One region of the Shewanella sp. 10N.286.52.A9 genome, then DNA from elsewhere that is predicted to be linked to it. Evidence: predicted binding sites of a transcription regulator. Region 1 holds the regulator's gene; each other region holds the start of a gene.
The links. Region 1 encodes sigma-54, which starts transcription at its own class of promoters, with help from an activator protein. Its sites were predicted from a motif close to GTTGGCACGNNNNTNGNNT; they were not measured.

Region 1 (8,235 bases):
TCGTAAAGGTATTGGTTACTTACCTCAAGAAGCCAGTATTTTTAGAAAACTCACTGTGCACGATAACATCATGGCGGTGCTGCAAACCCGTAAAACCTTATCGAGTGAGCAACGAATCGAAGAGTTAGAGCACTTATTAGAAGAGTTCAATATTACCCATATTCGTGACAGCCAAGGTATGGCTCTATCAGGTGGTGAACGTCGACGTGTAGAAATAGCACGCGCTTTAGCCGCCAATCCTAAGTTTATTTTATTAGATGAACCATTTGCGGGTGTTGATCCTATCTCCGTGATAGATATTAAGAAAATTATTCAACAACTAAAAAATCGTGGTCTTGGAGTATTGATTACTGACCATAATGTCCGTGAAACACTTGATGTATGTGAGCGTGCGTATATTGTCAGCCACGGAGATTTAATTGCTGAAGGTACGCCTGCTGAGATCTTAGACAATCAGCAAGTCAGGTCAGTATACTTAGGTGAGCAATTCAAGCTATAGTTAGCATTCTTTAGTGTACAAGCATGGCATTTTCGCGGCCAACCAGTCCCACTTTTTAGCGTTATACACTAGACTCAAAACTTAACGCTAATTTTTGGCAAAGTAGAACCCAAGTTCGGTTAAAGTCTAGCTAACACTTACAAAGGTGCTAGACCCATAACATTGTAGTCGCGATGATGAAATTCAATTAGGGATAAGCGGTAAATGAAAGCCTCACTCCAACTTAAAATGGGTCAACACCTGACAATGACCCCGCAGTTGCAACAAGCCATTCGCTTATTGCAACTTTCCTCTTTGGAGCTACAGCAAGAAATTCAGCAAGCACTTGACTCAAATCCTCTTCTTGAGCTTGAGGATGAGTTTGCCAAAGCAAAAGAACCAGTCAAAGACAATGCTCAGCAAACTGACACCGATTTTAGCGATAACAGCCAAGTCAGCGTAGAAAAAGACACCTCATCAGTCGATACAACAGAGTCACTTACGAAAGAGTCCATGCCTGAAGACTTACCAATGGATACCACTTGGGATGAAGTCTACACCGCCTCTCCTAACTCAGGTTCTGGCGCTGTAAGCCGTGATGACGATATGCCATTTCAAGGTGAAACGACTGAAGGTTTATACGAACATTTAGAATGGCAAAAAAACTTAACCCCATTTTCTGAAAATGACCTCGCCATTGCGACAGCCATCATCGACGCAATTGATGATAGAGGTTACTTAACCCAATCAACAGAAGATATTCTCGATGCACTCGGTCTTGAGGATATTGAACTTGATGAGGTTGAAGCCGTTTTAAAGCGTGTACAACATTTTGATCCAGTGGGCGTCGCTGCAAGAAATTTAAGCGAATGTTTGATGATTCAATTGGGACAATACCCAAGCGAAATCCCTTGCATAGAAAATGTAAAATTACTGATATCTGAACACCTAGATTTAATAGCAGGCCGTGATTTCAGATTACTAATGCGTAAAACCAAGCTTAAAGAAGATGATTTACGCGAAGCGATTCAATTTATCCAAACACTGAACCCTCGCCCAGGGTTACAAATTACTCCAATCAAAGATGAGTACGTCATCCCAGATGTCACAGTGTTTAAAAAGAATGGCCGTTGGGTCGTAGAATTAAACCCAGATAATATGCCTAAAATAGGCGTAAATCAGCAATATGCCGCCATGGCAAAAGGCTCAGCCAATCAAGCTGACAGCCAATTCATTCGCGGTCACTTACAAGAAGCCAAATGGTTTATTAAAAGTATTGAAAGCCGCAATGAAACCCTGTTAAAAGTGGCAAATTGTATTGTTCAATTCCAGCAAGGTTTCTTTGAGTTCGGCGAAGAAGCCATGAAGCCTATGGTATTAAATGATATTGCCGAAGCGGTAGAGATGCATGAATCGACCATCTCACGGGTTACAACTCAAAAATATATGCACACCCCTCGCGGCCTTTTTGAACTAAAATACTTCTTCTCTAGCCACGTAAGTACCGATGATGGCGGAGAGTGTTCTTCTACAGCAATCAGAGCCTTTATCAAAAAGCTGGTCGCTGCAGAAAACCAGAAAAAGCCACTTAGCGATAGTAAAATGGCGACGCTACTGGCTGAACAAGGGATCAATGTTGCTCGGCGTACGATCGCCAAATATCGTGAAGCAATGCTCATCCCTCCCTCAAACCAACGCAAAAGCTTATAAGCCTTTGTTATTGGAGGATGATCTATGCAAATTAACCTGACTGGACACCATATCGAAATTACTCAATCTTTACGTGAGTATGTGCAAACTAAGTTTTCAAAGCTTGAACGTCACTTCGAACAGATCAATAATGTTCACGTTGTGCTCAATGTACAAAAGTTACAACAGATTGCCGAAGCTAAATTGCACCTCAAAGGAGGTGAAGTTTTTGCCGTATCTCAAAACGCAGATATGTATGTCGCAATTGACGCCCTGATAGACAAATTAGACCGTCAGGTAATTAAACACAAAGAGAAGTTAATTAAACACTAACGATGGAACTTCGCACCATCCTGCAGCCGGCGTGCACTACCTGTGCCACTCCGGGCAGTAAGAAAAAGGTACTGGAACTTATCAGCAATTTAATGGCTGACCAGTACCCTACTCTATCTTCACAAGCTATTTTCGAAAGTTTAATAGCACGTGAAAAAATGGGTAGCACAGGTATCGGCAATGGCATTGCGATTCCACATGGGCGTTTAGACGACATTGAATCGCCGATCGCTATTTTGATCAAATGTGAAGAAGCTATCGACTTTGATGCTATTGATAAGAAGCCAGTAGACATTTTATTTGCCTTATTGGTTCCTTCTGAGCAATGTCAGCAACACTTAAGCACGTTATCAAGTATGGCTGAGAAATTAAGCGATAAACTCATCCTTAAAAGACTTCGAAAGAGTCATGACGCTACAGAACTGTATCAGGTTATTACTGCATGAAACTTGTCATCGTATCAGGACGATCGGGCTCAGGTAAGTCAGTTGCTTTAAGAGTGTTAGAGGATTTAGGTTATTACTGTGTTGATAACCTGCCTCTCCCACTGATTGGCAGCCTACTAGAGCAGCTAAAAGGAAATAACGAACTTGTCGCCATCAGTGTTGATGTGCGTAATATCGAAGAGCAAGGCAAAGTATTAGAGCAGCAAATTGCTTTATTGTCCGACGATACCACGATCATTAGTTTATTTTTAAATGCCAATGATCAAGTACTGCTAAAACGATACAGTGAAACACGTCGATTACACCCGCTGTCAAAAAATCAAATCTCATTACAAGAAGCGATTCAACTTGAAGGTCGATTGCTCGAACCAATTGCCAAAATGGTTGATCACTACATCGACACATCTCAGCTGAATATTTACGATTTGAGCGATCAAGTCCGACAAATTCTTATGGGCAGTGTTGATAAAGAATTAGTCATTCACTTTGAATCATTTGGATTCAAGCACGGTATGCCTACTGAAGCCGACTTTATGTTTGATGTCCGCTTTTTGCCAAACCCACATTGGGAGCCAGAGTTAAGACCATTAACAGGTCTTGATCAACCAGTACAAGAATTCTTAGGCAGACAACCCCTAGTCAATAAGTTCATCTGGCAGATTGAGAATTTATTTGATACTTGGATGCCGCACCTTGAGCGCAATAATCGCAGTTACCTTACCATCGCGATTGGCTGCACAGGTGGACAGCATCGCTCGGTTTATATTGCAGATCAACTCACACAGCGCTTCAGTAACAGTAAACACCAAGTTAGCGCTCGCCACCGAGAGCTCAACCTGTGACGATGAGTATCTCCAGAGAAATCACCATCAGTAATAAACTTGGGCTTCATGCTCGAGCGGCAACAAAATTAGCTATATTGGCTACGGAATTTAAAGCCAGCATTACCTTGATTCAAGGTGACAAACAAGCCAGCGCAGCGAGTGTGTTAGGTTTATTAATGCTAGAAAGTGGTATAGGAAAAGTGATTACTGTTCAGGCTGAAGGCCCTGATGCGCAGCAAGCACTAGATGCGGTTTGCCAACTGATTAACGACAAATTTGACGAAGAAAGCTAATCCTTTTATATGATTTAACGCTTTCAGGCTAACTCGTTGCTAGTTATCACTTACTAGCAAAACATTGAAATTTACGACTCCAAACCGCTAACAGCCATGCTTTATTAACCTCATATCCTACTCGGGAATACGCTTAAACTAAGCTTTTGCGCTGCTCAAAGCGCATTAAACCAATCAACGGCAAATTATCAACAACAAACAGTTATAGTTAACTATAATAATGTCATGACCCACACCATAACCTGCTTATTTTTTATACGGCAATCAACGCCATATTAGAAACTGCTTCTCCCTTTACACACTGTTAAGTTAATATTAGCAATCGAATTTTTGAGGAGTGGCGAATGAGTATCGAAGTGATAGATAGCGAACTTACAGAACAGCGCCTAAATCAGCTCACCCAAGCACTTGGTAGTGGTATGTTTGTGCATGTGCGCAATATGCTGCATGATATGGCCGCTTCTGATGTCGCCCTCATTCTTGAGTCATCTCCCCCTAAAACACGCCAAGTGTTGTGGCAACTTATCGACCAAGAACAAGCCGGTGAAATTCTTGAAGAACTCGGTGAAGAGTTAAAAGATTCGCTTATCAGTGGCATGACACCTGAAAAAGTTGCGCAAGCCACTTCAGGAATGGACACCGATGACCTAGCTTATATTTTACGTAGCTTGCCAGATGCAGTGTATAAGAAAGTACTGCAATCGATGAGTAGCCAAGACCGTCACCGAGTTGAACAAGCGTTATCCTACCCTGAAGATACTGCCGGCAGTATCATGAATACCGATACCGTGACTTTACGTCCCGACGTGAATATTGATGTGGTACTGCGTTACTTACGCCAACGAGGCAATTTACCCGATACGACAGATACACTCTATGTGGTCGATAAAAACGACCATGTACTTGGCGGGGTCCGTTTAGCCGATCTATTAACCTGTAACCCTAGCGAAACGATCCGCAGCATCATGGATCCGGAGCTTGAAAGTATCCCTGTTGATATGCCAGATAATGAAGTGGCACAGTTATTCGAACGTCATGACTGGATTTCAGCCCCTGTCGTTGATGAACAGCAGAAGTTATTAGGCCGTATTACCATTGATGACGTCGTCGATGTTATCCGTGAAGATGCCGAGCACTCCATGATGGGGATGGCGGGGATGGATGATGACGAGGACACATTCGGTCCCGTCATGAAAAGTACCTTCCGACGCTCTTTGTGGTTAACAATCAATTTATTTGCTGCTTTACTTGCTGCCTCTGTCAGTAACATGTTTGAAGGCACCCTTGAGCAGTTTGCCACTATTGCCATTTTAATGACCATTGTTCCGAGCATGGGCGGCGTTGCTGGTAACCAGACATTGGCTTTGGTCATTCGTGGTATTGCCCTTGGGCATATTGGTCAAAGTAACTCTCGCTGGTTAATAGGCAAAGAGTTAGCCATTGGTTTCCTTAACGGCATCATGTGGTCAGTGTTGGTATTTTTTGCCGTTTGGCTGTGGAAAGATGATATGGCCTTAGGTGGTTTGATTGGTGGCGCCATGCTCATTAATATGACTGTTGCAGGTCTTGCAGGCGCCAGTATCCCACTCTTACTGAAAAAGTTGAACATCGATCCTGCTTTAGCAGGTGGTATGGTGCTTACCACAGTAACCGACGTCATCGGCCTATTTGCCTTTTTAGGTTTAGCGACGATCTTCTTAATGTAGTCAATATCCGTCCTTCGCATCTCACTAAATCCATGCCAAACGGCATGGATTTTTTAATCCTTCTAAATCATAAACGACTCACTGTAACACTCCTCATTCATACTGATTAAGTGATAATGGTTTACCGTTAATGTCACTAGAAATGACGCCCAAAAAGTCTGGTAAATTAAATTTACCAATAAATCACCACCTTGCACCAAAATGGATAATTTGCACCAATGTAGCACAACGCATTTTTTTAGAGTTAACACACTAAAAAACTAACTAACTGTTAATTAACGATAAAATATTTATTTCAAAATTGGCACGACTATTCCATATAGATATATACCACCTTAGAGGTAGATGCATTTTTGACCAATTTATGACTCGATTAGAGATGTAATACAGGGAGTTAAGTATGAATTATCTAAGAATGTTCATTGAAAACTGTCAATATCAGTGGCACTTCTTCCATCACCTTGGATTGAGCAGCTGGGATATTGATAACAATCATTAATCTAAAAACCTCTTAATTTTATGAAGGTTCGTGGTTAACAAAATTGAGTAGTAGGAACAATGATGACGACACTAAATCGAATATATCCAGATGAATTACAGCAACAAGTAATCAAGGAAGTAAAAGACAATAATCGATTAATTTCAGATGTTGCCAAGCAATATAATGTGTCAGCAAAAACCATTTACCAATGGGTGAAGAAAAGAAAACAACCTCTAAAATCAGTGAGCAAACAACAAGATTTAGCCACTGAAATTGCAACTGAAATAGCAAATTTGCAGAAAAGGCTATTTCAACTGAATCAAGAATTAGTGTCAGTAAAAGGACATTAAATTCAACGTTTCGGAAAGAAAAATGACTTTAGCATTCGTCCCCATCGGAAGCTAAACAATCGCAGTGATTTTTCTTTCCAATTTTATTTTCAAACATTGAGCGCTAACAACTCATCGTTTGAAGGCAGTTCCGACAAGAAAGGATGCGTTATTTTCGTCCCCCAGCGAAAATCTCTCTCCCCCACCTCTCTTGTCAATTTTATACCGTGGCTTAGCCTAACGCTTAGCGTTACAAGAGTAAGGTTGAGAATAGGCAGCCACAGCCTGCAAGTCAGGTAAAAGTTTCAAGATAATGATTGCTGTTTAACTCCCCGTAGACAGCAATGGCTATTTTGAAGTACGTTACAGGGTCTAATAACAATAATATGTAACGATAAAATGTCGAAAGACAATGCAAACAAAAGCCCTAATGAAATGGATTCATTAGGGCTTTTACCTTTCTAGGCACAGTATACAGCGCTACTGCCAACGAATGAGCGACGGGCTTTAAAAAACAATGGTTAATTATTGCTTACCTTTTTCAAGTTCAAAGTAACGCTCAGTCGACCAGTCAAAATAATACTCATGACCATCCCATTCATAGTAAGTATGACCATCACGTTGTATCACTCGTGCATTGTCTGGCAACTTGCTAATCCCTTTTGCATACTCAATGCTAGTGGTTGTTCGTTTTGGCGCTTCAACTGCTGTGACTGGTTCAACATAGTTATTACGGGATTGGTTGTTCATATAACGATCACGGTAATAACGGTCGTAATAATCGTATCGATAAGGATAACGCCAACCATTGCCCCATCTTCCTCCCCAACCATTATAGCCCCAACGGTTATACCAGCGGTTATTCCAACCACTGCTCCATCCTACGCCAATACTGGGTCCCCAATAATTGTTGTAACCTACTCCCCAGCGTACTGACGAACCTGAATAACGATCATAACGATGACTGCCAGCCGAATGGCGATGTTTAGCACCATTTTCTGTAGCAACAGCGCTCATTGAAGAAGTACGAAAAGATTCAGCCATAACATGTGAAGGCAGAATAGCCAGAGTCAGGCTTATTGATACGAATAACATCGACAATCGGTGAGGTTGACTGAATATTGCCATTTGATCGCTCCTAGGCTGAAAGATCACAAAGCCAATTAATATCAGTTTACCCTAAAAAGCCACTGAACCAATAATCTTGGCTTAACCCAATATTATATAAATGCTATAGTGCGCCCCAAAGAGCGATTATAAAAAGAGTGAATTAGCCATGAGTTTTAAGGATTTACGTAGCTTCATCGATCACCTCGAAGCCAATGGTGAATTAAAGCGTATTAGTTATCCTGTTGATCCTAATCTAGAAATGACGGAAATTGCCGATCGTGTACTTCGTTCTGGCGGTCCTGCATTGCTTTTTGAAAATCCAACAGACAAATCTATGCCTGTTTTAGTGAACTTATTTGGCACTCCAAAACGGGTTGCCATGGCACTCGGTAAAGAGGATCCTCTCGCCCTACGTGAAGTCGGTGAGTTATTAGCATTCTTAAAAGAGCCAGAGCCACCTAGTGGTTTTAAAGATGCGATCGCGAAAATCCCAAAATTCAAGCAAGCACTCAATATGCCGCCTAAAACGGTCCGTAATCCACCATG
Region 2 (8,235 bases), on a different contig from region 1:
AAATTAGCTGAAGTGGCAGGGATTTTGCTTAATACAGAGGCATAATTAAGGCGTTTTTTTGCGTTAATATTAATGTAAGAATTATTGAATAATAGGTGAGGAATTTATGGCATTAACAGCAACTGGTATTGGCTCAGGTCTTGATATCAACACCATTGTCGGTGTACTCGTCGATGCTGAAAAACTCCCTAAAGAAGCATTATTCGATAAAAGTGAAGCGACAATAGATGCAAAAGTGTCAGCCATTGGTTCGTTGAAAAGTAAATTATCGACATTCCAAGATGCACTAGAGAAGCTGAGTGACCCAGATGCACTTAATATTCGTAAAGTGTCGACTGGCGAAAGCATTTATTTTGGCGCTACAGCCGATAAGAATGCACAATCAGGCAGTTATCAAATTCAAGTAGAACAGCTGGCTTCTTCTCATAAAGTGGCTGGAGCCAATGTGGCCGACCCGAGTTTAGGGGTGGGAACTGGTAGCCTGGATTTATCGGTTAATGGTGAAGCTTTCTCAGTAGATATTGAAGCCACCGACTCACTTGAAGATATCGCCAAAAAAATCAATGGCGCTACAGACAACTCTGGTGTAACTGCAACGATCATTAAAAGTGATGATGGTAGCCGTATCGTGTTTAGCTCTGATGAGCCAGGTACCGACAATGAAGTGACAATTACTGCGAACGATACTGCCGGCTCTGGGTTAAATGACATGTTTGGCGCTGGAAATTTGACGACACTTCAAAATGCGGAAAATGCCGTCATCTATATTGATGGTCAAAAGGTTACTTCTCAATCTAATGAAATTACCGATGCCATTGCTGGTGTCACGCTTTCGCTAACTGATGCTGATGTATCAAAAACCTCAACATTAAAAATTGAGCAAGATGACGAGCTAGTTAAAGAAAATGTGCAAGCATTTGTGGATGCATACAATACATTAGTGACTTCAATCAGTGATATGTCTAAATATGACACTGAAAAAGAAGAAGCCGCTGCGCTGCAAGGGGATTCAATGATTCGTTCGATAGAATCCCAAATGAGAAGCATGATCAGTAATCGAGTCGATGTTGACGGACAGAGCGTTGCATTATATGACATTGGTATTGAAACTGATCGATACGGAAAAATGTCAATTAATACCGAAAAACTAGATGAATCTATCAGTGAAAACATGGATTTAGTTGAAGGATTATTTGCGACTCCTGACACAGGTATTGCAAGCCAATTAGATACCATGGTCGAAGGTTATGTTAAAACGGGTGGGTTAATTGATAGCCGTAATAATAGTTTAACCAGTGAGAAAAGCCGTTTAGACGATCAGCGTGATGCGTTTAGTTTGAAAATGGAGTTACTTGAAGCACGTTTATTTAAACAGTTTAATGCCATGGATTTGGTCGTTGCATCATTGAATCAACAAAGCTCTGGATTAACAGAGCGATTAAATTCATTACCAGGCTCTGTGCCAAGTAGCTAATTTATATGAAACAACTATCTGAAAAAAACCTGCAAATAGAAGAATTGCTAAAAAATATTGATAATACTCCTTCAGAAAATGAATCTTCTGATGAGTTGGTATCTAACTTGCTAGTACTTATAGGTGAGCGTCAAATTTTACTCGATAACCTGAAATTTGAAGATGAAGAAACTGAAAGAAAAATGTTAGAACAACAGATTTCTATTGGCAAAGTGTTTGAGCAGAAGGTCATAGCATTGCAAAAACACATTCAATCTTTACTTCAGGCTAGAAAGAAAAATCAGCGCCAAATTAATGTTTATCAATCTATAGACTCAAATAAGTAGCAAAGGTGAATCCTATGAGAGGATCAATTAAATCTTACCAAAAGGTATCAATCGACAGTGAGATAGCTGTTGCTTCTCCACATCGAATTATTCAAATGATGTTCGATGGTGCTTTATTACGATTAGCGCAAAGCCGATACGCAATTGAAAATCATGATTTACAGGCTAAAGGTGTCGCGATTAACAAAGCAATAGGTATCATAAATGGCTTGAATAATAGTCTTAATATGGACGTCAAAGACTCTGTTGCAAGCAATTTAAGTGATCTTTATGATTTCATGTTACGCCGTATTTCAGAGGCAAACGTGAATAATGATGTGATAGCCATTGATGATGTCACAAATATCCTTAGAACGATTAAAGAAGGTTGGGATGCAATCCCTGCAGAGATGCATCAAATGACGTCAGAAGCGAGTTAATTTTGATATCATTGTAAAGGGCGCCATAGGCGCCTTTTTCGTATTTCGACATGTAAAAATGAACGTTTCTTTTCGTCCATAAATGGCATTTCCAGTCTGGCTTATCGTATTGGTTGTATATAAAAACAGCTGTTAGTGACTTAAATCAATAGCATGGTAGAATATTGGCTGATCAAGCTTGATTCTCTTGCTCTGATAATACAGTATTTATTTTTGCGTATTCGTTTAAACTTTATTGCAGTTTTGGCTATATTTAAGTAAAGATTAAAAAATATGTGTTCGCGATCTTCTATGTTAATGTTTATATTATAATTGTGTCATCTGACTCATAGAAATATAGCGTGATAAACTACATTCAAGTCAGGTGAGCGTTATTGATTTTTGATAACGAAGAATTTTGACTCTGAATTACTAATAACTAGAGCTTTGGCCTTCTTAATGATGCAAATAGAACAACGAATTTTAATTGTTGCTGAACCTTCTGAGCGCGTGTCTCGTCTTTGTTGTATTTTTGAATTTTTAGATGAAAAACATCACCTCATTTCAACTGATGATCTTGCGCCGTTAACTCGTGACTCTCGTTTTAGAGCTTTAGTTATCGACACTGAATCTGTTTCAGCTGAATTCATTAAAGATGTGCAATCCTCAATCCCTTGGCAACCCGTTCTATTAATCGGTTCGCAAGAGATTAATGGTGTGAATGTACTTGGTACAATCGAAGAGCCAATAAACTATCCTCAGCTCACTGAGCTGCTTCATTTTTGCCAAATTTACGGTCAAGCTAAGCAACCTCAAATACCAACCAGCGCTAATCAAACCAAACTGTTTAGATCACTTGTTGGTCGTAGTGAAGGGATTGCCAATGTTCGTCACCTAATAAGCCAAGTCGCAACGTCTGATGCCACTGTGTTAGTGCTGGGTCAATCTGGTACAGGTAAGGAAGTGGTTGCTCGTAATATTCATTATATGTCAGAGCGACGTGATGGACCGTTTATTCCTGTCAATTGTGGTGCTATTCCACCAGAGTTATTAGAAAGTGAGTTATTTGGCCATGAGAAAGGCTCTTTTACTGGCGCGATTTCTACCCGTAAAGGTCGCTTTGAACTAGCTGAAAACGGCACATTATTTCTAGATGAAATTGGCGATATGCCGCTGCAGATGCAAGTAAAACTATTACGTGTACTGCAAGAAAAAGTCTTTGAACGTGTCGGTGGTTCTAAAACGATTACAACAGATGTGCGCGTGGTTGCTGCGACTCACCGTGATCTTGAAACCATGATTGATAAGAATGAGTTTCGTGAAGATTTATACTATCGACTAAACGTATTTCCAATTGAAATGCCGTCGTTAAGTGAACGACGTGATGACGTACCACTGTTACTGCAAGAATTAGTTAGCCGTGTGTTTAATGAAGGTCGCGGTAAAATTCGTTTTACCCAACGTGCGATAGAGTCATTAAAAGAACATAACTGGTCTGGTAATGTACGTGAACTGTCTAACCTAGTTGAAAGGCTAACCATTTTATTCCCAGGCGGGCTTGTCGATGTCAATGACTTACCACGTAAGTATCGTTATATTGATGTGCCTGAATACAGCGTGGAAATCAGTGAGGAGCAACAAGAGCGTGACGCCTTAGCTTCAATTTTCAGTGATGATGAGCCAATCGAAATCCCTGAAACACGATTCCCAAGCGAATTACCTCCTGAAGGCGTGAATTTAAAAGATTTATTAGCCGAGCTTGAAATCGATATGATCCGTCAAGCACTTGAGCAGCAAGATAACGTCGTTGCAAGGGCTGCAGAAATGCTTGGTATTCGCCGAACGACACTTGTTGAGAAAATGCGTAAATACGGTATGAGTAAAGACTAGTATCATCGCGCAAAAAATGTTCTATTAAAGCATGCCTTTTGGCATGCTTTTTTATGCCTCTTGATAAGTTTGATTAAAGTGGCATACCAAATGCATTAGCCTGTTAAAAGTAAATATTTTGACGGAGTGGCTATGTTTTCAGCGCAACTAGTTTCAGAACAATCAGTAACGGCGCAAGCATCAGCAGAGCACTATGCCTTTAATATAGATGACGATTCAGTTCAGCAAAGCACTGCTAAAATTGACTTAACTGGCTCAGTCAGTTCATCGGCGCCTTTTAATCAGCAGTTTATTGAACAAAATGAGCGAGCGGTTCCGCAAAAGGCGGCTAATATGTCAAATCAAATGGCACATATATTACAAGCTATGCCATCTGGCGTTGTGATTATTAATGGGGATGGTGTTGTCACTCTTGCTAACCCTGTGGCCACTGAATTATTAGGCAGACCTTTACAAGGTGCCAAGTGGTTTGAAATTATTAATCGCGCTTTCTCTCCCCAAGAAGATGATGGTCATGAGGTTTCTCTTAAAAATGGTCGTCGAGTTAAGTTAGCAATTACCCCTTTAACACCGGAGCCTGGTCAGTTAATTGTATTGACGGATTTAACTGAAACCCGCTTACTTCAAAAGAATTTATCGCATTTGCAGCGATTATCAGCGCTTGGGAAAATGGTCGCAACATTGGCTCATCAAGTCAGAACCCCGCTTTCTGCTGCAATGTTATATGCGTCGAATTTAGCCAGCCCTAAGTTGGCTGAAACGGCTAAAAAACGCTTTCAGTCTAAGTTAGTTGATCGCCTTAATGAACTTGAGCGACAAGTTAATGACATGCTGCTAATGGCTAAGAATAAACAAGATGATGTCTCAGAGGCTTTATTGGCTGAAGCAATTATTGAACCTGTGTTAGCTAACTGTGAACCTATTGCTGAAAACAAGTCGTGTAAATTACAGTATTTTAATCATTCTAGTGATGCGATTTTAGCTAATGGCAATGCATTAAGTTCAGCGATTAACAATTTAGTGATGAACAGCTTAGAAGCCAATGCAACTGAAGTACGTATCATAACCAGTTCAACCGATCATCGTCTGAATATTGATGTGATTGATAATGGTAAAGGGCTAGCTGCTGATATGCAGCAACAAATACTTGAGCCCTTTTTTACCACAAAAAGCCAAGGTACAGGACTTGGGCTTGCTGTAGTGCAAACCGTTGTGAGAAACCATAACGGCACGGTGCAGGTGTCATCGCAACCCGATAAAGGTTGCCTTATCAGGCTTTCATTCCCAGTGCATAATGTTGATGAACAAGTCAACGCTAAGGCAAGTTTAACTCAAACGGAGACTTCTCATGGGTGAAGCAAAATTACTACTCGTTGAGGATGATGCATCGTTAAGAGAAGCATTACTGGATACATTGATGCTAGCTCATTACGATTGTGTTGATGTTGGTTCAGCCGAAGAAGCCATCATAGCGTTAAAATCTAATGATTTTGATCTGGTTATCAGTGATGTTCAGATGGATGGCATTGGTGGCATCGGCTTATTAAATTACCTCCAGCAAAATAATAATAAGATTCCAGTATTATTAATGACAGCTTACGCCACCATTGATAATGCGGTAAGTGCCATTAAGTTAGGCGCGGTGGATTATTTGGCGAAGCCATTTGCGCCAGAGGTGCTGCTCAATCAAGTGTCACGCTACTTGCCGTTAAAACAAAACCTCGATCAACCTGTTGTGGCTGATGACAAAAGTTTGGCATTACTGTCAATTGCACAACGAGTCGCAAGTTCCGATGCATCAGTGATGATTATGGGGCCGAGCGGTTCAGGTAAAGAAGTGCTTGCACGATACATTCATCAAAACAGTGCCAGAGCAGATGAGCCTTTTATTGCCATTAACTGCGCCGCTATACCTGAGAATATGCTTGAAGCAACCCTATTTGGTTATGAAAAAGGCGCCTTTACTGGCGCTTATCAGGCGTGTCCTGGTAAATTTGAGCAGGCACAAGGCGGGACGATTTTATTAGATGAAATCTCTGAAATGGAGCTTGGTCTGCAAGCTAAACTTTTACGTGTGCTGCAAGAAAGGGAAGTAGAGCGCCTTGGCGGTCGTAAAACGATATCGCTAAACGTTCGAGTGTTAGCAACTTCCAACCGTGATTTGAAAGAAATGGCATCTTCAGGAGCCTTTAGAGAAGACTTATATTATCGCATTAATGTGTTTCCGCTTACTTGGCCTGCATTAAATCAGCGACCTGCTGATATTTTACCGCTTGCTCGTCATTTGATTGTGAAACATGCAAAGCTTGCGAATATTTCACCAGTACCCACAATCGATGATGTGGCTTGTAGAAGGCTGCTGACTTATCGCTGGCCTGGTAATGTGCGCGAGCTTGATAATGTCATTCAACGAGCGCTGATATTGCATACAGGTGAAGAGGTGACAAGCAATGATATTGTGCTTGATAGTGCCGAAGTGCCGCTGCAGCCTACTGAGCAACAAGCTAAACCGAGCACAGAAACAGATGGCTTAGGGGGAGAATTAAAAGCCCAAGAACATGTGATTATTTTAGAAACATTAAATCAGTGTAATGGCAGCCGTAAAGCGGTAGCTGAAAAGCTGGGAATTAGCGCAAGAACCTTACGATATAAAATGGCGAAAATGCGCGATATGGGCATTCAAGTGCCGGCTTAATTTTCTCCTGTTAACGTATCTGTTGTTAACGTCAGCCAGAAAACCTAGCACTTTCGCTAGGTTTTCTTATCTACAATGACGATTGCTGCGCACACATTGAGCAAACTCACTGCTTTTTACCCCCAATATCTATTGTTAATACGCATTTTTATATTATTGGCATCCTAATTGCTAAATCTATTGTAACTGGTTTTTAGTCGTCAAATATCCGACGAATAGGAGTTTACAATGCAGGTTAGCGGAAATCCTTTTTTACAAGAAATGCAATCACTTCGTGGTGAAATTTCACCTAATCTTCGTTCTCCAATTCAACCGGATATGACTCAGAAGGTGGGTAATACATCAGGGGCTGATTTTGGAGAGTTACTTTCTCAAGCCGTTGGTAGTGTTACCGCTTTACAAAAAAATTCCGCCAACCTAGCGACACGTTTGGAAATGGGGGATTCGACAGTCACACTGTCAGATACTGTAATAGCTCGTGAAAAGTCAGGTGTGGCATTTGAAGCAACTGTGCAAGTAAGAAACAAGCTTGTTGAAGCTTATAAAGAAATTATGAGCATGCCTGTTTAGGCTCTTATCAGATTAGAAAGTAGGTAATTATTGTGAGCACAGATCTCGTATTAGATTCAGATACCGTTGATAGCACAGGGATTCAGCAAGAGAACAAATCTGGCTTAATGAGTTCATTTGGCAGTGCTGATTTCATGCGTCAAATCACCATGATATTAGCGTTGGCAGTCTGTTTGGTGCTGGCGGTTTTCATGATGATTTGGGCGCAAGAGCCTGAGTTTAGACCTCTAGGTCAGATGGAAACCAATGAAATGATCCAGGTTCTGGACGTTCTCGATAAAAATAAAATTGCCTATAAAATTTCTGGTGATGTAGTCAGTATTCCAGAAGATAAGTATCAAGATGTAAAATTACTATTAGGCCGTGCAGGTGTTGAAACCTCAAGCCAACCAACTGATTATTTGAGTAAAGATAGTGGCTTTGGTGTGAGTCAACGCATGGAGCAGGCGAGATTAAAACAAAGCCAAGAAGTCAATTTAGCTCGTGCAATTGAAGAGCTTAAAAGTGTTACTCGTGCCAAAGTGATTCTAGCGTTACCAAAAGAAAATGTATTTGCCAGAAACAAATCTAAACCTAGCGCAACCGTAGTCGTTAACGTGCGCCGTGGCAGCTTAGGCCAAGAAGAAATTGATTCCATTGTTGATATTGTCGCTTCTGCTGTTCAGGGTTTAGAGCCTACTCGAGTCACAGTGACTGACTCTAATGGCCGTTTACTTAACTCTGGAAGCCAAGATGGCGCTTCAGCAAGAGCTCGCCGTGAACAAGAGTTAGTTCAACAAAAAGAATCTGAATACCGTAATAAGGTTGATTCTATTTTAATGCCGATTTTAGGCCCTGAAAACTTTACCTCGCAAGTGGATGTCAATATGGACTTCACAGCCG
Region 3 (6,316 bases), on a different contig from region 1:
TTGGCGGCGGTGGTGGAGAAGAGTTCTTATAATCACTTGTGCTAAACGAGTGAGTGACATCACCGACTTAACCAGTATTTTTGCAGTCAATTAGGCCATTAAGATGACGGACGCTAAAACCAACAAACCGCTTGAAAATGAAGAACATGATTTTAGTCACTGGCAATTACCTGATGTGACTGAATCTCAAGCTGATGCTCCGTCAAACTTATTTGGTCACTTAGGTGCCAATAATCCGCCACCGCAAGCGGATGACAAACCGTTATTACCGCCAACCATGGCTGAGATTGAGCAAATTCGAGCAGAGGCAGAGCAAGAAGGATTTGAACAAGGCAAAGCTGATGGGTATAACCAAGGGCTTGAGCAGGGGAAATTAGCAGGGTTAGAACAAGGTCACTCAGAAGGATTTAGCCAAGGCGAGCAACAAGGCTATGAAGAGGGATTGAATAAAGCGAATGAGATGTTGGAGCGCTTAACGGGCATTGTGCAACAGTTTGAGCAACCGTTAATGATTCTCGACGCTGAAATTGAGTCAGAAATGCTCACCCTTGCTATTAATCTGGCAAAATCCATTGTGGGCCATGAGCTAAAAACTCATCCAGAACATATTTTATCTGTGTTACGCCAAGGTGTTGACTCACTGCCTATTAAAGAACAGCAAGTAAAACTTCGATTACATCCTGACGACGCCACCTTAGTCACCAAAATGTACAGTGATGCTCAGTTAGCAAAAAACCATTGGGAAATCGATGCCGATCCTTCTCTGAATTCCGGTGACTGTATTATTAATAGCTTACGTTCAAGCGTGGATTTGCGAGTTGAAGAGAGAATGAAGCAGGTGCTCTCTCAGCTTCAAGAGCAAGCACAAGGTATTCAGCATAATGTTCAAACGGTGAAATCGGATTCCAATTTTTATCAAACTGATATTGTCGATGAACTACCAGCAAGTAATTTGGATTCAACGACGACATCTTCACCAGTTCGACATGAGCCAGAAACAACGATTGCAGATGAGAGTGAGCCTGACGCTGCATTGTCTCCAAACCAGCAGTCCCCTGAAATAGCCAATCTAGCAGCATCAGACGCGCCCGTAGAGGAAGCGAGTCAAGCTCCTGACACTTCTGTAACTGCTGAGGATATCGACGATGCAAAGCCGTCAACATCAGCTACTGAATAAACTCAAAATACAAAGCCAAAAAGTCAGCCCTTTGCGCCCTGTTGCAAGTGGGCAATTGGTGCGTGTTGTAGGGTTAACGCTAGAGGCAACGGGCTGTCGTGCACCTGTCGGTAGTTTATGTTCAATTGAAACTATGGCTGGTGAGCTAATTGCTGAAGTGGTTGGATTTGATGATGAGCTCTTGTATTTGATGCCGGTAGAAGAATTAAGAGGTGTGTTACCAGGAGCAAGAGTTCAACCTTTGGGGGAGCAATCTGGGTTAAATGTCGGTTTAAGTTTATTAGGGCGCGTGCTTGATGGTAGTGGGGCACCGTTGGATGGTTTAGGCCCATTAAACACTGAACAGCAAGCGTCAAGACATGCACCACCGATTAATCCGCTTTCTCGACGGGCTATTTCAGAACCCTTGGATGTGGGAGTCAGAGCGATTAATGCCATGCTAACCGTAGGTAAAGGTCAGCGTATGGGATTATTTGCTGGTTCTGGTGTCGGTAAAAGTGTGCTACTTGGCATGATGACCCGGGGGACTACGGCAGATATTATTGTTGTTGGCTTAGTGGGAGAGCGTGGTCGAGAAGTAAAAGAATTTATTGAAGAAATTTTGGGCCCTGAAGGTCGAGCTCGTTCGGTCGTTATCGCCGCGCCAGCAGATACTTCACCGTTAATGCGACTTCGAGCGTGTGAAACGTCTACACGAATAGCTGAATACTTTAGAGATCTCGGCTATAACGTCTTGTTATTGATGGACAGTTTAACTCGATATGCTCAAGCGCAACGTGAAGTTGCCCTTGCCGTCGGGGAGCCGCCAGCAACCAAAGGTTATCCGCCTTCAGTATTTGCCAAGCTGCCACGTTTAGTGGAACGAGCCGGTAATGGTGGACCAGGTCAAGGTTCTATTACTGCGTTTTATACGGTATTAACCGAAGGTGATGATCAACAAGATCCCATTGCAGATGCGTCTCGAGCGATTTTAGATGGCCATATTGTCTTATCAAGGACTCTTGCAGATTCAGGGCATTACCCTGCAATAGATATTGAACAATCTATTAGTCGTGTTGCGCCTATGGTTATTTCAGCAGAACACCTTGAGTCTATGCGACTGGTTAAACAAATGTATTCCTTGTATCAGCAAAACAGAGATCTTATTTCGATAGGTGCTTATTCCCAAGGGAGTGATCCTCGAATTGATAATGCGATTCGCCTACAACCGGCTATGAATGCCTTTTTAAGGCAAGGCTTTAAAGATGTAATTACTTTTGATGATAGTCAAACTATGGTTGGGCAGATTGCTGCTCAATGTAAATAATGCGCCGAACTGATCCCTTGTTAACCGTATTAAAGTTGAACAAAGAAGCTGAAGAGCAAGCTGCGCTTCAGCTAAAGTCTGCTCAGCTTGAACAACAAAAACATCAAAGCCAACTTGATGCGCTTAATAATTATCGACTTGAATACATGAAACAAATGGGCGAAAACCAAGGGAAAACCCTCAGTGCAAGCCAGTATCATTCTTTTCATGAATTTATAAAGCAAGTAGATCAAGCCTTATTACAACAAGTTAATGCGGTAAAAGAGGCTGAGAAACAAACGGGTTATCGTCAGGTTCACTGGCAAGAGAAACAACAAAAGCGCAAAGCAGTTGAATTGTTACTTGAAAAAAACGCCCAAAAAGCTCAACAGCTTGCCAATAAAAAGGAACAAAAAGCATCAGATGAATTTGCTATGCAGCAGTTTATCCGCATGAAATCTCGCTAAGGTCTTTTTATTATTTTTATCAATTCATCATTAGTTTCATTTCACTGTCATTACTCTTACCAATTTTCAACTTTTTACAAAGATAAAAGTTTGGCATTTAATTTGCTTGTTACTTGTATTAACTTCGCAAAGTGTCAGCTTTGTGACAATGGATAAACCCCCAGAAATGACCTTGTTAATGGTTTCGATTAGGGGAGTGATTTGGAGTTGGTTATGCAGCAGATGAGTAATATTTTATTAGGCAATAGTGGTAAAGTTGCAAGTGTTACTGGTTCAGATAAATCGCAAGGTGCTGATAATCAATCTTTTCTATCTGTTTTTAACCAAGCGTCACAAATGGATATTGAAAAGACCAAGTTGGCAAAAAGTAGCGAGACAAATGTAGAAGAGCAGTCTGATGTCGCAATTGAAGAGGCTGATGTAGAGTTAATTTTTGCGCAAATTGGTATGTCTGAAAATTTTGATAAAGTCGGGCCTTCAGATCCAAGTGGCAAAGAATTGCCGTTAGATGAAGAGCTTTTAGCGGACGAAGGCTCAGCAATAGATTCTGACATGCTGGATTCTGAGTTATTGGCAAATACTCAGACAATCAACTCTGATGAACAACTTGAGACTGAGGTTGATGAAACCGTCAACGCTTTTCTATCATCGTTGACGGCTGAACAGCTCACTCAGTTAAGTGAGTTTTCATCAATGGATAGCGAGAAGTTAGCGAGCCTTACGCCAGCGCAGCTTAATCAATTGATTGCTGATTTCAATCGTCAGCATCAGCTAAGCGGTGAACAAGCGTTGCCTTTAATGGCTCTGACAGATAAGCAAGCTGTGCTTGCAAATGCTAATGAAGGTGCGGCTGACAGTGACTCAGTTAAAAACGTCGCTAATTTAGCGTCCAATACGCAAGCTAATACCAATCAAACAAATAATGCATCATTAGTGAATCCTCAGTCAGTGGTTAATACGACACTTGAAATGCAAGCCAGTAAAAATTCTGCAGAGGCGAATCTCAATGCCGAAAAAGGCACGATATTAGGCGAAGCAACCCAAGCAGAGACGAAGTCATCCTCTAAAGAAGTGCCTCAAATCAATTTGTCCAAAGCTGAGTTAACTGTGTCAATGGATAAACAAATAGCTAAAAATGCAGCGTTGGCCAGTTCAGCTGCTAGCGCAGCAACGTCTGAGTTAACACCTGAGTCAACTGAAGTAAAAGCATTACAAAATCAAAGCAGCTTTACGGCGCAACATAAAAGTGATGTCCCACAATTTCAGCTATCTTTACGCCAAGGGGCTGAAGCTGCGGTGAACATGCAAGATATGATTCAAAAATTTGCTCCAGTGATGAAGCAGCAATTAATCACTATGGTTGGACAAGGCGTTCAACATGCTGAAATTCGACTTGATCCTGCCGAGCTCGGCCATATGGTCGTGAGAGTTCAAGTTCACGGTGAGCAAACTCAAGTACAGTTCCAAGTCGCACAATCACAAACAAGAGATCTCGTCGAACAAGCGATTCCTAAGTTACGCGAAATGTTAGCTGAAGAAGGACTTCAACTTGCTGATAGTCATGTTTCTCAAGATGGTGATAACGAGTCGAAATCTGAATATGATGAACAAAACAGCAATGGTGATGCGATGTTGGATGAAATATCAGCACAAGAACTCGACATTGCAGCAAAACATTCACTGAGTAGCAATTCTGCTATAGATTATTACGCCTAAGTCGGTAATCTATAGCCAACAAGTTAAGACTGTTGGTGCGCTATAGCGAATGTTAATAATTTTACTGGCAGCGCAATAAATAAATGGAATGAATTATGGCTGAAGAAGAGTCTTTAGAGTTAACCACAGAGAACCAACCTAAAAGTAAAAAGAAGCTCATCATTTTTATTGTGATAGGTGTGGTGTTGCTTGCGGTTATCGCAGGTGCTGCAATGTTCTTTTTAGGTGGAGATGAAGAGTCTGCTTCAACGACACCGGGCACAGCAGCAACAAGTGAAGTGGTGGAAGATGATTCAACCAAAGGTAAAGCGAACTACGTCGGTATGCCTAGGCCGTTTTTGTTTAATTTACCAGGAGTCGATAGAGCAAGGTTAGTTGAAATTAAAGTTCAACTAATGGTACGTGGCGACGATGGTCAAACAGCTAAAATGCATATTCCTTTAATTGAAGATGCGTTACTGACAACATTTAGTGCTGCTGATGTTCAAAAGCTCAGTACTCAAGCTGGAAAAGACGAGTTAAGACAAATGGCCTTACTAAACGTGCAAAATACATTGCAACCTGTAGCGGGTCGAAAAATAGTCGAAAAAGTACTATTTACTGGCTTCGTAATGCAATAACGCCAGTGAAAAAGCCAAGGTGATGACGTGAGTGATTTATTAAGCCAAGACGAAATTGATGCGCTACTCCATGGTGTTGATGATGTCGATGAAGATGACATTAATGAGAATGACGATACTCGGGTATATGACTTCTCATCTCAAGATAGAATTGTGCGTGGGCGAATGCCGACGCTGGAAATTGTAAACGAACGTTTTGCTCGTCATCTTCGCATTAGCATGTTTAATATGATGCGCCGTGCAGCCGAAGTCTCGATTAATGGCGTACAAATGCTCAAGTTCGGCGAATACGTGCATACGTTATTTGTGCCAACAAGTTTAAATATGGTGCGTTTCAGTCCGCTAAAAGGGACTGCACTTATCACGATGGAAGCGCGTCTGGTATTTATTCTCGTTGATAACTTCTTTGGTGGTGATGGACGTTTCCACGCCAAGATTGAGGGGCGTGAATTTACCCCGACCGAGCGTCGCATTGTACAACTATTGCTGAAAATTATTTTTGAAGACTACAAGGATGCTTGGGCGCCAGTGATGGATGTCGAATTTGAGTACCTTGACTCTGAAGTTAACCCTGCAATGGCGAATATTGTTAGCCCAACTGAAGTTGTGGTGATTAACTCATTCCACATTGAAGTGGATGGCGGCGGTGGTGATTTTCATATCACGATGCCGTATTCAATGATTGAGCCGATTCGAGAATTATTAGATGCGGGTGTTCAAAGTGATAAACAAGATACCGACATGCGCTGGGGCCAAGCATTACGTGATGAAATCATGGACGTACAGGTTGGAATCGATGCCAATATTATTGAACATGAAGTGACTCTTAGAGATGTCATGGAGTTTAAAGCTGGTGATGTGATACCGATTGAATTACCAGAACACATCATGATGCGAATCGAAGATTTACCGACTTATCGATGTAAATTAGGTAAATCTAGAGATAACTTAGCGTTAAAAATCAGCGAGAAAATACCTCGACCAGAAACCGCTAAATCGGAACTACAATTAATTACGCGTAAGAAAGGTAAAGCGCGTGATATTTCAGAAT
Region 4 (8,235 bases), on a different contig from region 1:
AATAGCGTGCCAGAAAGCGAACCAATGCCAGCGCCTAAGCCGATGTCAAAACTTGAGATTAAGCCACAACCAAATCCTCAAGCTCAGTTAGCGGCAAAAGCAGCAGCAGAAAAAGCGCAACAAAAGAAATCAGGTGCGACTAAATTTGTTGTTGCCGGTGTGGTATTAGCTGCAGCCGCAGCTGGTGCAGTAGTTATAAAGCCTGAATTAGGCGAAGCCGTGATGGCGAAAATTAATTCAACGACGAACACGCAATCAGCAAAATCTGAACCAGCAGTAGAAGATGCAAGTATTGCCAACGTTGAAACTACTGCAGCAGTTGAAGTTATTGATGCTGAAACAGCCCTCGCTGAGTTAGATCAAGCTGCAGCAGCTAAAGCCGTTGAAGCTGAAGCGGCGACAGAGCTTGTTGCAGACGTTAGCGAAACGTCTTCTGACAGTGTTGATGAGTCTATCAATGAGACTTTGGCTGATGAACAAGCTGATTTATTAGCAGAACTAGAAGGCGTTGACAGTGAATTGACTGCCGACATCAATACAGAAGCTGATGATATTGTCGAAAGTGCTGTAGCGTCAGTTGAAGATGATAAAACAAAAGTTGATAGCCTACTTGCTGATTTATTAGCAGAAGAGCGAGCTGACTCTACAGAAGCGACTGAAGCGACTGAAGAAGCAACGACAACAGCGGGTAATTTATAAGCCGTAATGCTTAATTTTACATGTTTAAAGGCCCTCATTTGAGGGTCTTTTTTATGCCTGAAACCCAGTGTGACACCACTCGGCGCAACGCTTTTTTTCCTCAGATTTTGACAACATACCAACTTCTTTAGCCCATCCTTTGATCTATCGTTGTTTTGATTTTTATCCGTAAGTTTACGTTTCTTCTTGGAGTTTCAATTGTTATTGAGTGCTTATTTCTATTAGAACACGAATGAATTAATAGCTCTTTTGAGTCAATTTTGGAGACGAGAAGGATGCGCTAATCTTGTGCGCACCGAAATAGCGCTGCACTTATATGGTGCGAAAGTTTGAGGTTATTGAATGCAATAAATTAAATATTTCAACAAAAACATTATCTTACAAGTTTGGCCTAATGATTGAATTGTTATTGCAAACAAATTTATAACAATCACACTTTTGGAGGTCGAGATGAAACTCGTCAGCGCTATCATCAAGCCGTTTAAATTGGATGATGTCCGAGAAGCAATTGCAGGAATGGGCATTGAGGGAATGACTGTTACTGAAGTTAAAGGCTTTGGACGTCAAAAAGGTCACACAGAACTTTATCGTGGCGCAGAATATCAAGTTGATTTTCTTCCTAAAGTAAAATTAGAAATTGCGACAAAATCTGAAAATTTAGACATGTTAATTGAAGCTATCACAACAGCAGCTCACACCGGCAAGATTGGTGACGGCAAAATTTTCGTAACTGATCTTGAACAAGCAATCCGTATTCGTACGGGTGAGCTTGATAACGAAGCATTATAAGGGGGCTGAAATGGAAGAGTTAGCAGCGTTAGGAACAACAGTAACAGAATTACGATTTGCACTAGATACATTCTACTTTTTGATTTCAGGTGCGTTAGTGATGTGGATGGCAGCAGGTTTTGCCATGCTTGAAGCAGGTTTAGTTCGTTCAAAGAACACCACTGAAATTTTAACTAAAAACGTTTGTTTATATTCAATTGCCTGCGTCATGTACCTACTTGTCGGTTACAACATTATGTATGTTGATAATGTTGAAGCGGGTTGGTTACCTTCATTTGGTTCATTAATAGGGTCACAATCAGCCGATGCGGATCACGCACTTGAGTCAGATTTCTTCTTCCAAGTTGTGTTTGTCGCTACTGCAATGTCGATTGTGTCTGGTGCTGTTGCTGAACGTATGAAGCTATGGTCATTTTTACTTTTCTCAGTGGTATTAACAGGTGTTATTTACCCAATTGAAGGATACTGGACATGGGGTGGTGGTTTTATTTCTGCTGCTGGTTTTGTTGATTTTGCAGGTAGTGGTATCGTGCACATGGCTGGTGCAGCAGCAGCGATTGCTGGCGTACTGTTACTTGGGGCTCGTAAAGGGAAATATGGCGCGAATGGCGCAGTAAACCCAATTCCTGGTTCAAACTTACCAATGGCGACATTAGGTATGTTTATCCTATGGATGGGGTGGTTTGGTTTTAACGGTGGTTCTCAGTTATTAGTATCAGATGCTGAAAATGCATCAGCAGTAGCAAAAATCTTTGTTAACACAAACTCTGCAGCCGCATTTGGTGCAGTATCAGCACTCATTGTTTGTAAAATTGTTTGGGGTAAAGCTGATTTAACCATGATTTTAAATGGTGCATTAGCTGGTCTAGTAGCTATTACCGCTGACCCATTATCACCTTCATTATTGATGTCTGCAGTTATCGGTGTCGTTGCTGGTGGTGTGGTTATTTTCTCAATCGTTGGTTTTGACCGCATTAAAATCGATGACCCAGTAGGTGCAATTTCAGTGCATGGTGTATGTGGTTTCCTAGGTTTAATGCTAGTGCCATTATCAAATGCTGATGCAAGCTTTGGCTCGCAGTTATTTGGTGCTGCAGCAATCTTCACTTGGGTATTTGCCGCTTCATTTGCTGTTTGGTTTGTCCTTAAAGCAACTGTTGGTATTCGTGTTACTGAAGAAGAAGAGTATAACGGTATGGATGCATCAGACTGTGGTGTTGATGCATACCCAGAGTTTGTATCGATTAAATCAGCGGGTTAATAACTGAAAAATCGTTTATAAAATCGTGTATAAAAGCAGAGCTATTTAGCTCTGCTTTTTTGTTATACTGATGAAATACCAATGCTCTTATTTGAATAGGTCTCACTATGGCTAAGTCACTTAGGTTAACGCTTCTTATTAGTGTTATAGCACTTGCAGGAATAACGATGAGTACGCTAAGTCATGCGGGTAAAGTTGTGGTTCGTAAATCATCTGAACCTTTTGATGCCTTTGCCGTTAGAGATGCGGTTCAGCAAGATCATCAGTGGCAAGAAATGCTACGTATGCAACAACAAATTCAAATCCTTCAAGCGTTGCCTTTAGGGTGCCTCGCAGTCGCTGTTCCATACCATTATTATAATTGTGCAGGCAGTATGTACCGACCTTATATGCATCAAAATCAAGAGTTATTTATTCAAATTGACCCGCCTAAAATACCACAAGTAAAGTAATTACTATCTTCTTGGTAATGTGCTTCGCTATGTTCTTAGCGATATACATTGCCCAGTTTATTCCGTTTCAGTTGATTGTTGCTGAACAGCCTTAACCTTATTGAAAATATTTTTTGTCACATTTATATATCTCAATTTTCGTACATGCATCTATGCTTAATAAAGGTGTTTTGTGCGGGGCATAAATATGTTTCAAAAATATGAAAATAACAAAAAAAATAATAATGCAATTTTACCTCGCAATAATATACAGCTAAGCCTTTGTTTGGCATTGCTATTACCTCTCTTTCTTTTTGGCTGCTCTAGCACTCAAACCCATCAAAGTTCAGCCAATGCCACGGAGTTGTTTAATGACAGCTATTTCACACCAACGGCAATACCAGCAACAGAAACAATCTATGAGTTACCTGAGGGCATGGTTAATGAGATTAAGAAAGCGTATGCCCGCTCAGGTGGAGTTGTTGGAAATAAAAAGCCGGTTAATGTTTGGCTTGCTGAGTACATTGATGCAGAAAATGGTGGATTTGAATATCGTGATCATTATACGCGAATGGCCAGCGTTACCGCACAAGAACGAGCAGGCAATTGCATGTCTTTAGTTGTGCTGTCCACTGCAATAGCTGAGGCATTAAATGTCCCTGTTAAGTATCAAGACATAGATGTCGAGCCTATTTGGGATAGACGTGGCGGTTTTTATCTTGTTAATGGTCATGTGAATATGAAGCTGCTCCATCGAGACGACATCAACTCATACAGCTTTAGAGGGTCTGAAATTTTAGTCGACTTTTTACCTGAGCGTTCAATTAGAGCCTATAGAATAAAGCAGATAAACAAGCAGACTTTATCGAGTATGTACTTCAATAACGTTGCAGCAGAAGCATTAGTTAAAAACGAGTATGACTTAGCTTATGCACTATCTAAAAGAGCGATAGAATTAGATCCATATTATGTAAATAGCATTAATACCTTAGCTGTGATTTATCGCCATAAAGGTTTAAACAAACTCGCAGAGCAAGCGTATCGGCATGTATTACAGCTTGAGCCTGAGAACATTACGACTTTATATAACTTAGCCTTGATATTAGGTGAACAAAACAGATTAGATGAATGGCAACAAGTACATAAAGTATTGGAGCTTGCACGGATTAAAAACCCTTTCTACTACTTTGATATGGCGCAACAAGCTTATTTTGAAAAGCAGTATCAAGAGGCGCTAGTCTGGTATAAGCGCGCGGTTGAAAGAGCCGACTATCGACATGAGTTTTATTTTGGCCTGTCTCGCGCTTACTGGGCGACAGGTGATGAGAGGCGTGCGAAAAAGAATATGAAAAAAGCACTGGATTTGAGTATTGATGAAGTAAACCAACATCGCTACAAAGGCAAGTTGCAAGCTATGATGCGCCATTAGTCCGATAGCCCAGCAAATAAGTGTGAAAAACAAAAGCCTCGTCGTGGCTCATTATAAAACCATGCTCAACGTGTGTTGCTCATGGTTTTTTCGTTTATGACTTTGAGCACGCTGTGTGATATTAACTCAATCTAGCCAAATAAGCGCAGATAATAAAAATTTCATATTTATTCAACTAAACCGAACTTAATGAATTTATTATATATTTTATTTTTGTTTATCTAAACTTATTGATTAACAGTCATTTAAATACATAAAACTGATAAAACCATAGATTGAACGAATTATTGTGTGGTACTGTTTGAATTATAGAGCTGATCGCTATGCTTTACTGCCAATGTTAAACGTTGGCATAAATAAACTGTTTGCTGGAGTTTTATAAACTATGTATTACCAAAATGATGACGTTAGAATTGATGAAATAAAAGAACTATTGCCTCCAATTGCCATTTTAGAGCGATTTCCAGCATCAGAAACTGCATCAGCAACAGTCTTTAACGCACGTGATGGCATTCACCGTATTTTAAACAGACAAGATGATCGTCTACTTGTCGTTATAGGCCCTTGCTCTATCCACGACCCTGTTGCCGCGTTGGATTATGGTAAGCGCTTATTAGCATTACGTGAAAAATATAAAGATCAGCTTGAAATCGTTATGCGAGTGTATTTTGAAAAGCCACGTACAACTGTTGGTTGGAAAGGTTTAATTAATGATCCTTACATGGACAATAGCTTTAAATTAAATGATGGCTTACGTACTGCACGTAAACTTCTCGTTGATTTAAACGAAGCTGGTATTCCTACCGCGGGTGAGTTCCTCGATATGATTACACCACAATATGTGGCGGATATGATGTGTTGGGGTGCAATTGGAGCTCGTACTACTGAGTCTCAAGTTCACCGTGAGTTAGCATCGGGTTTATCAAGCCCTGTCGGGTTTAAAAATGGTACTGACGGCACAATTAAAGTCGCTATCGATGCTATTGGGGCAGCAAGTGCACCTCATCACTTTTTATCAGTGACCAAGTTTGGTCACTCAGCCATTGTATCGACAAAAGGTAATCCTGACTGTCATATCATTCTTCGAGGCGGTAAAGAGCCAAACTATAGTCAAACTCATGTAGCAGCGATTGAAAGCCAACTAGAGAAAGCCAAGCTTGCAGCTAATATTATGATTGATTTTAGCCACGCTAATAGCAGTAAGGATTTTAAAAAGCAGATGTTAGTGGCAGAGGATGTGGCTAATCAGATTAGTGCGGGCAATCAGAATATTTTTGGTGTGATGGTTGAAAGTAATATCGAAGAAGGTCGCCAAGATTTAGTTGTTGGTAAAGCGCTTTGTTACGGTCAAAGTATTACTGATGCTTGTATTGGCTGGGCCGATACCGAAAGCTTATTAGAGACACTTAGCCAAAGCGTACAAAAACGTCGCAGCTAATTAAGTGCACTCATTTGATAAAAAAGGCGCTGAGAGGCGCCTTATTTATTGGTATTTGCTAAATATTCGTTTGCTTTAGCTAGGCTTCCAAATGCCGAGATGAGGTTGTTTCTTCCTTTGTCTTGTAGCTCAGGGTTACCTGATTCGATCATCATCCATACCCAAGTTTGTATTAGTTGTAATGGTGGGTGCTGAACTTTTGTTGCGTCTAACATGTTACTTCCTTTGAGCTGGGAAAAAATGTTAATGGCTGGTAATAAATGCCAAAAAGAATCAAATAAAGAGTACCAAATTCTTTTTCGTTTCAGAACTAGAAACAAGCCAAAATTAGCTAAATCTGCGTTTTTTTCTAAAAAAATAGTCTTTTAGACTAGTCAAAAAAAGCAAAAGTAATTCTAAAGTATTATTTATCGGATATCTTACCGATATAATGCCGTAAAATCATGCAATTTTTATCGTGCTTTTTTGATTTTAAATAAGCTATGTAAAGCCGTTATAGTGTTAACGTTATGTAGAACTTAATGTCTTGCTTAACTGAAATTGTTGCATTGTGCTTGTATTCCCTCCCTATGGTGAAATTTAATGAGACCCTCTTTATATTTTGATGGCCCTGTTGGCAAACTTAACTGGAAAGTTGTGGGGTTATTGTGGCCTTACTTATTCGAGTTCAAAGGGCGTATTTTTCTGGCAATGTTATGTCTTGTTGTTGCGAAACTTGCCAGTGTGGGTCTACCGTTTATTTTAAAAGATTTGGTTGATAGCTTAGATGCTCAAAAAACGGCAACAATCGTGGCCGTGCCTATTGCTTTGGTGTTGGCTTATGGCTCGGTTAGGTTTCTTAATGTCATCATTGGTGAAATTCGAGATACGTTATTTGGCCGAGTCACTGAACGTGCAATTCGGCGCCTAGGTTTAGCGGTATTTGAGCATCTGCATCGTCTTGACTTGGATTTCCATTTAGATAGGCGGACAGGTGGATTGTCTCGGGACATAGAGCGTGGCACCAGTGGTGTTAGCTTTTTGATGCGCTTTATGGTGTTCAATATTGTTCCGACCTTGCTAGAAATCAGTCTGGTCATCATTATCTTTTTTATTAACTATGGAATCGGTTTTGCGTTAATCACTTTGATTGCGGTCGTTGCGTATATTGGCTATTCGATAGTGGCGACTGAGTGGCGTACCGGTTTTGTTCGTGATGCCGCCAATGCAGATTCATTATCCAATACACGGGCAGTTGATAGCTTACTTAACTATGAAACGGTTAAGTATTTCAATAATGAGCGCTATGAATCACAGCGTTACGATGAAGCATTGGATCAATGGGAAGTCGCCAAACGTAAAAACAGGTTATCGCTATTTGCTTTAAACGCTGGCCAAGCACTGATAATTGCGCTCGCGATGACAGCCATGATGGGGCTTGCTGCCTATGAAGTGACTGAAGGCAATATGACATTAGGTGATTTCGTATTAATTAACGCATTTATGATGCAGCTGTTTATCCCACTTAATTTCTTAGGTTTTGTTTATCGAGAGATTCGAGGTGCACTAGCCAATATTGAGCGAATGTTTTCTTTGTTAGATAAAGTACCAGCCATCCAAGATATTCCGTCAGCGTCTAATGTGACGCCTACTCAAGGTGAACTAGCGTTTAATCATATTTGCTTTAACTATGATGAGCGGCCGATCCTAAAAGATGTCAGTTTTAGCATTCCAGCAGGTCAAAAAGTGGCAGTTGTAGGAGAAAGTGGCGCGGGTAAATCTACCCTTATAAAGCTGTTATTTCGATTTTATGACGTTGATAGTGGCTTAATAACCATTGATGGGCAAGATATTAGACAGTTAACTCAGCAGGCGCTGCGTCAATCAATCGCCATCGTGCCACAAGATACTGTGCTGTTTAATGACACCATCTATAACAATATTCTTTATGGCCAGCCAACAGCAACTGATGAAGCGCTCAAAGAGGCGGTACACTTGGCTAATCTGACTGATTTCATCGAGTCATTACCCCAAAAATGGCAAACTAAAGTTGGGGAGAGAGGCTTGAAGTTATCAGGCGGTGAGAAACAAAGAGTCTCCATTGCCCGAGCTATTCTAAAAGCAGCCCCCATTTTAGTGTTTGATGAAGCAACGTCATCACTAGATAGCCAATCTGAACAAGCCATTTTATCTGCCCTAAAAGTGGCGG

Region 2: a site for sigma-54 is predicted at 6,939-6,957, ahead of fliE (flagellar hook-basal body complex protein FliE). Genes of this name have one in related genera too.
Region 3: a site for sigma-54 is predicted at 3,019-3,037, ahead of AB4128_RS11655 (flagellar hook-length control protein FliK). Genes of this name have one in related genera too.
Region 4: a site for sigma-54 is predicted at 1,085-1,103, ahead of AB4128_RS13720 (P-II family nitrogen regulator). Genes of this name have one in related genera too.

The regions. Positions count from the first base shown of each region.
Region 1 is NZ_JBFRJQ010000006.1:170,708-178,942, reverse strand. It holds gene lptB (LPS export ABC transporter ATP-binding protein) at 1-499, shown strand, start outside; gene AB4128_RS05880 (RNA polymerase factor sigma-54) at 704-2,188, shown strand; gene hpf (ribosome hibernation promoting factor) at 2,213-2,500, shown strand; gene ptsN (PTS IIA-like nitrogen regulatory protein PtsN) at 2,503-2,946, shown strand; gene rapZ (RNase adapter RapZ) at 2,943-3,788, shown strand; gene AB4128_RS05860 (HPr family phosphocarrier protein) at 3,791-4,063, shown strand; gene mgtE (magnesium transporter) at 4,408-5,769, shown strand; gene AB4128_RS05850 (transposase) at 6,331-6,600, shown strand; gene AB4128_RS05845 (hypothetical protein) at 7,105-7,707, opposite strand; gene ubiD (4-hydroxy-3-polyprenylbenzoate decarboxylase) at 7,856-8,235, shown strand, end outside.
Region 2 is NZ_JBFRJQ010000012.1:160,513-168,747, forward strand. It holds gene AB4128_RS11590 (flagellar protein FlaG) at 1-45, shown strand, start outside; gene fliD (flagellar filament capping protein FliD) at 107-1,474, shown strand; gene AB4128_RS11600 (hypothetical protein) at 1,480-1,800, shown strand; gene fliS (flagellar export chaperone FliS) at 1,815-2,219, shown strand; gene AB4128_RS11610 (sigma-54 dependent transcriptional regulator) at 2,658-4,088, shown strand; gene AB4128_RS11615 (PAS domain-containing sensor histidine kinase) at 4,221-5,444, shown strand; gene AB4128_RS11620 (sigma-54 dependent transcriptional regulator) at 5,437-6,783, shown strand; gene fliE (flagellar hook-basal body complex protein FliE) at 7,012-7,353, shown strand; gene fliF (flagellar basal-body MS-ring/collar protein FliF) at 7,461-8,235, shown strand, end outside.
Region 3 is NZ_JBFRJQ010000012.1:170,597-176,912, forward strand. It holds gene fliG (flagellar motor switch protein FliG) at 1-32, shown strand, start outside; gene fliH (flagellar assembly protein FliH) at 104-1,177, shown strand; gene fliI (flagellar protein export ATPase FliI) at 1,146-2,483, shown strand; gene fliJ (flagellar export protein FliJ) at 2,483-2,929, shown strand; gene AB4128_RS11655 (flagellar hook-length control protein FliK) at 3,143-4,645, shown strand; gene fliL (flagellar basal body-associated protein FliL) at 4,741-5,265, shown strand; gene fliM (flagellar motor switch protein FliM) at 5,293-6,316, shown strand, end outside.
Region 4 is NZ_JBFRJQ010000016.1:110,205-118,439, forward strand. It holds gene AB4128_RS13715 (polymer-forming cytoskeletal protein) at 1-699, shown strand, start outside; gene AB4128_RS13720 (P-II family nitrogen regulator) at 1,150-1,488, shown strand; gene AB4128_RS13725 (ammonium transporter) at 1,499-2,749, shown strand; gene AB4128_RS13730 (hypothetical protein) at 2,917-3,201, shown strand; gene AB4128_RS13735 (lipopolysaccharide assembly protein LapB) at 3,389-4,609, shown strand; gene aroG (3-deoxy-7-phosphoheptulonate synthase AroG) at 4,995-6,047, shown strand; gene AB4128_RS13745 (hypothetical protein) at 6,089-6,262, opposite strand; gene AB4128_RS13750 (ABC transporter ATP-binding protein/permease) at 6,630-8,235, shown strand, end outside.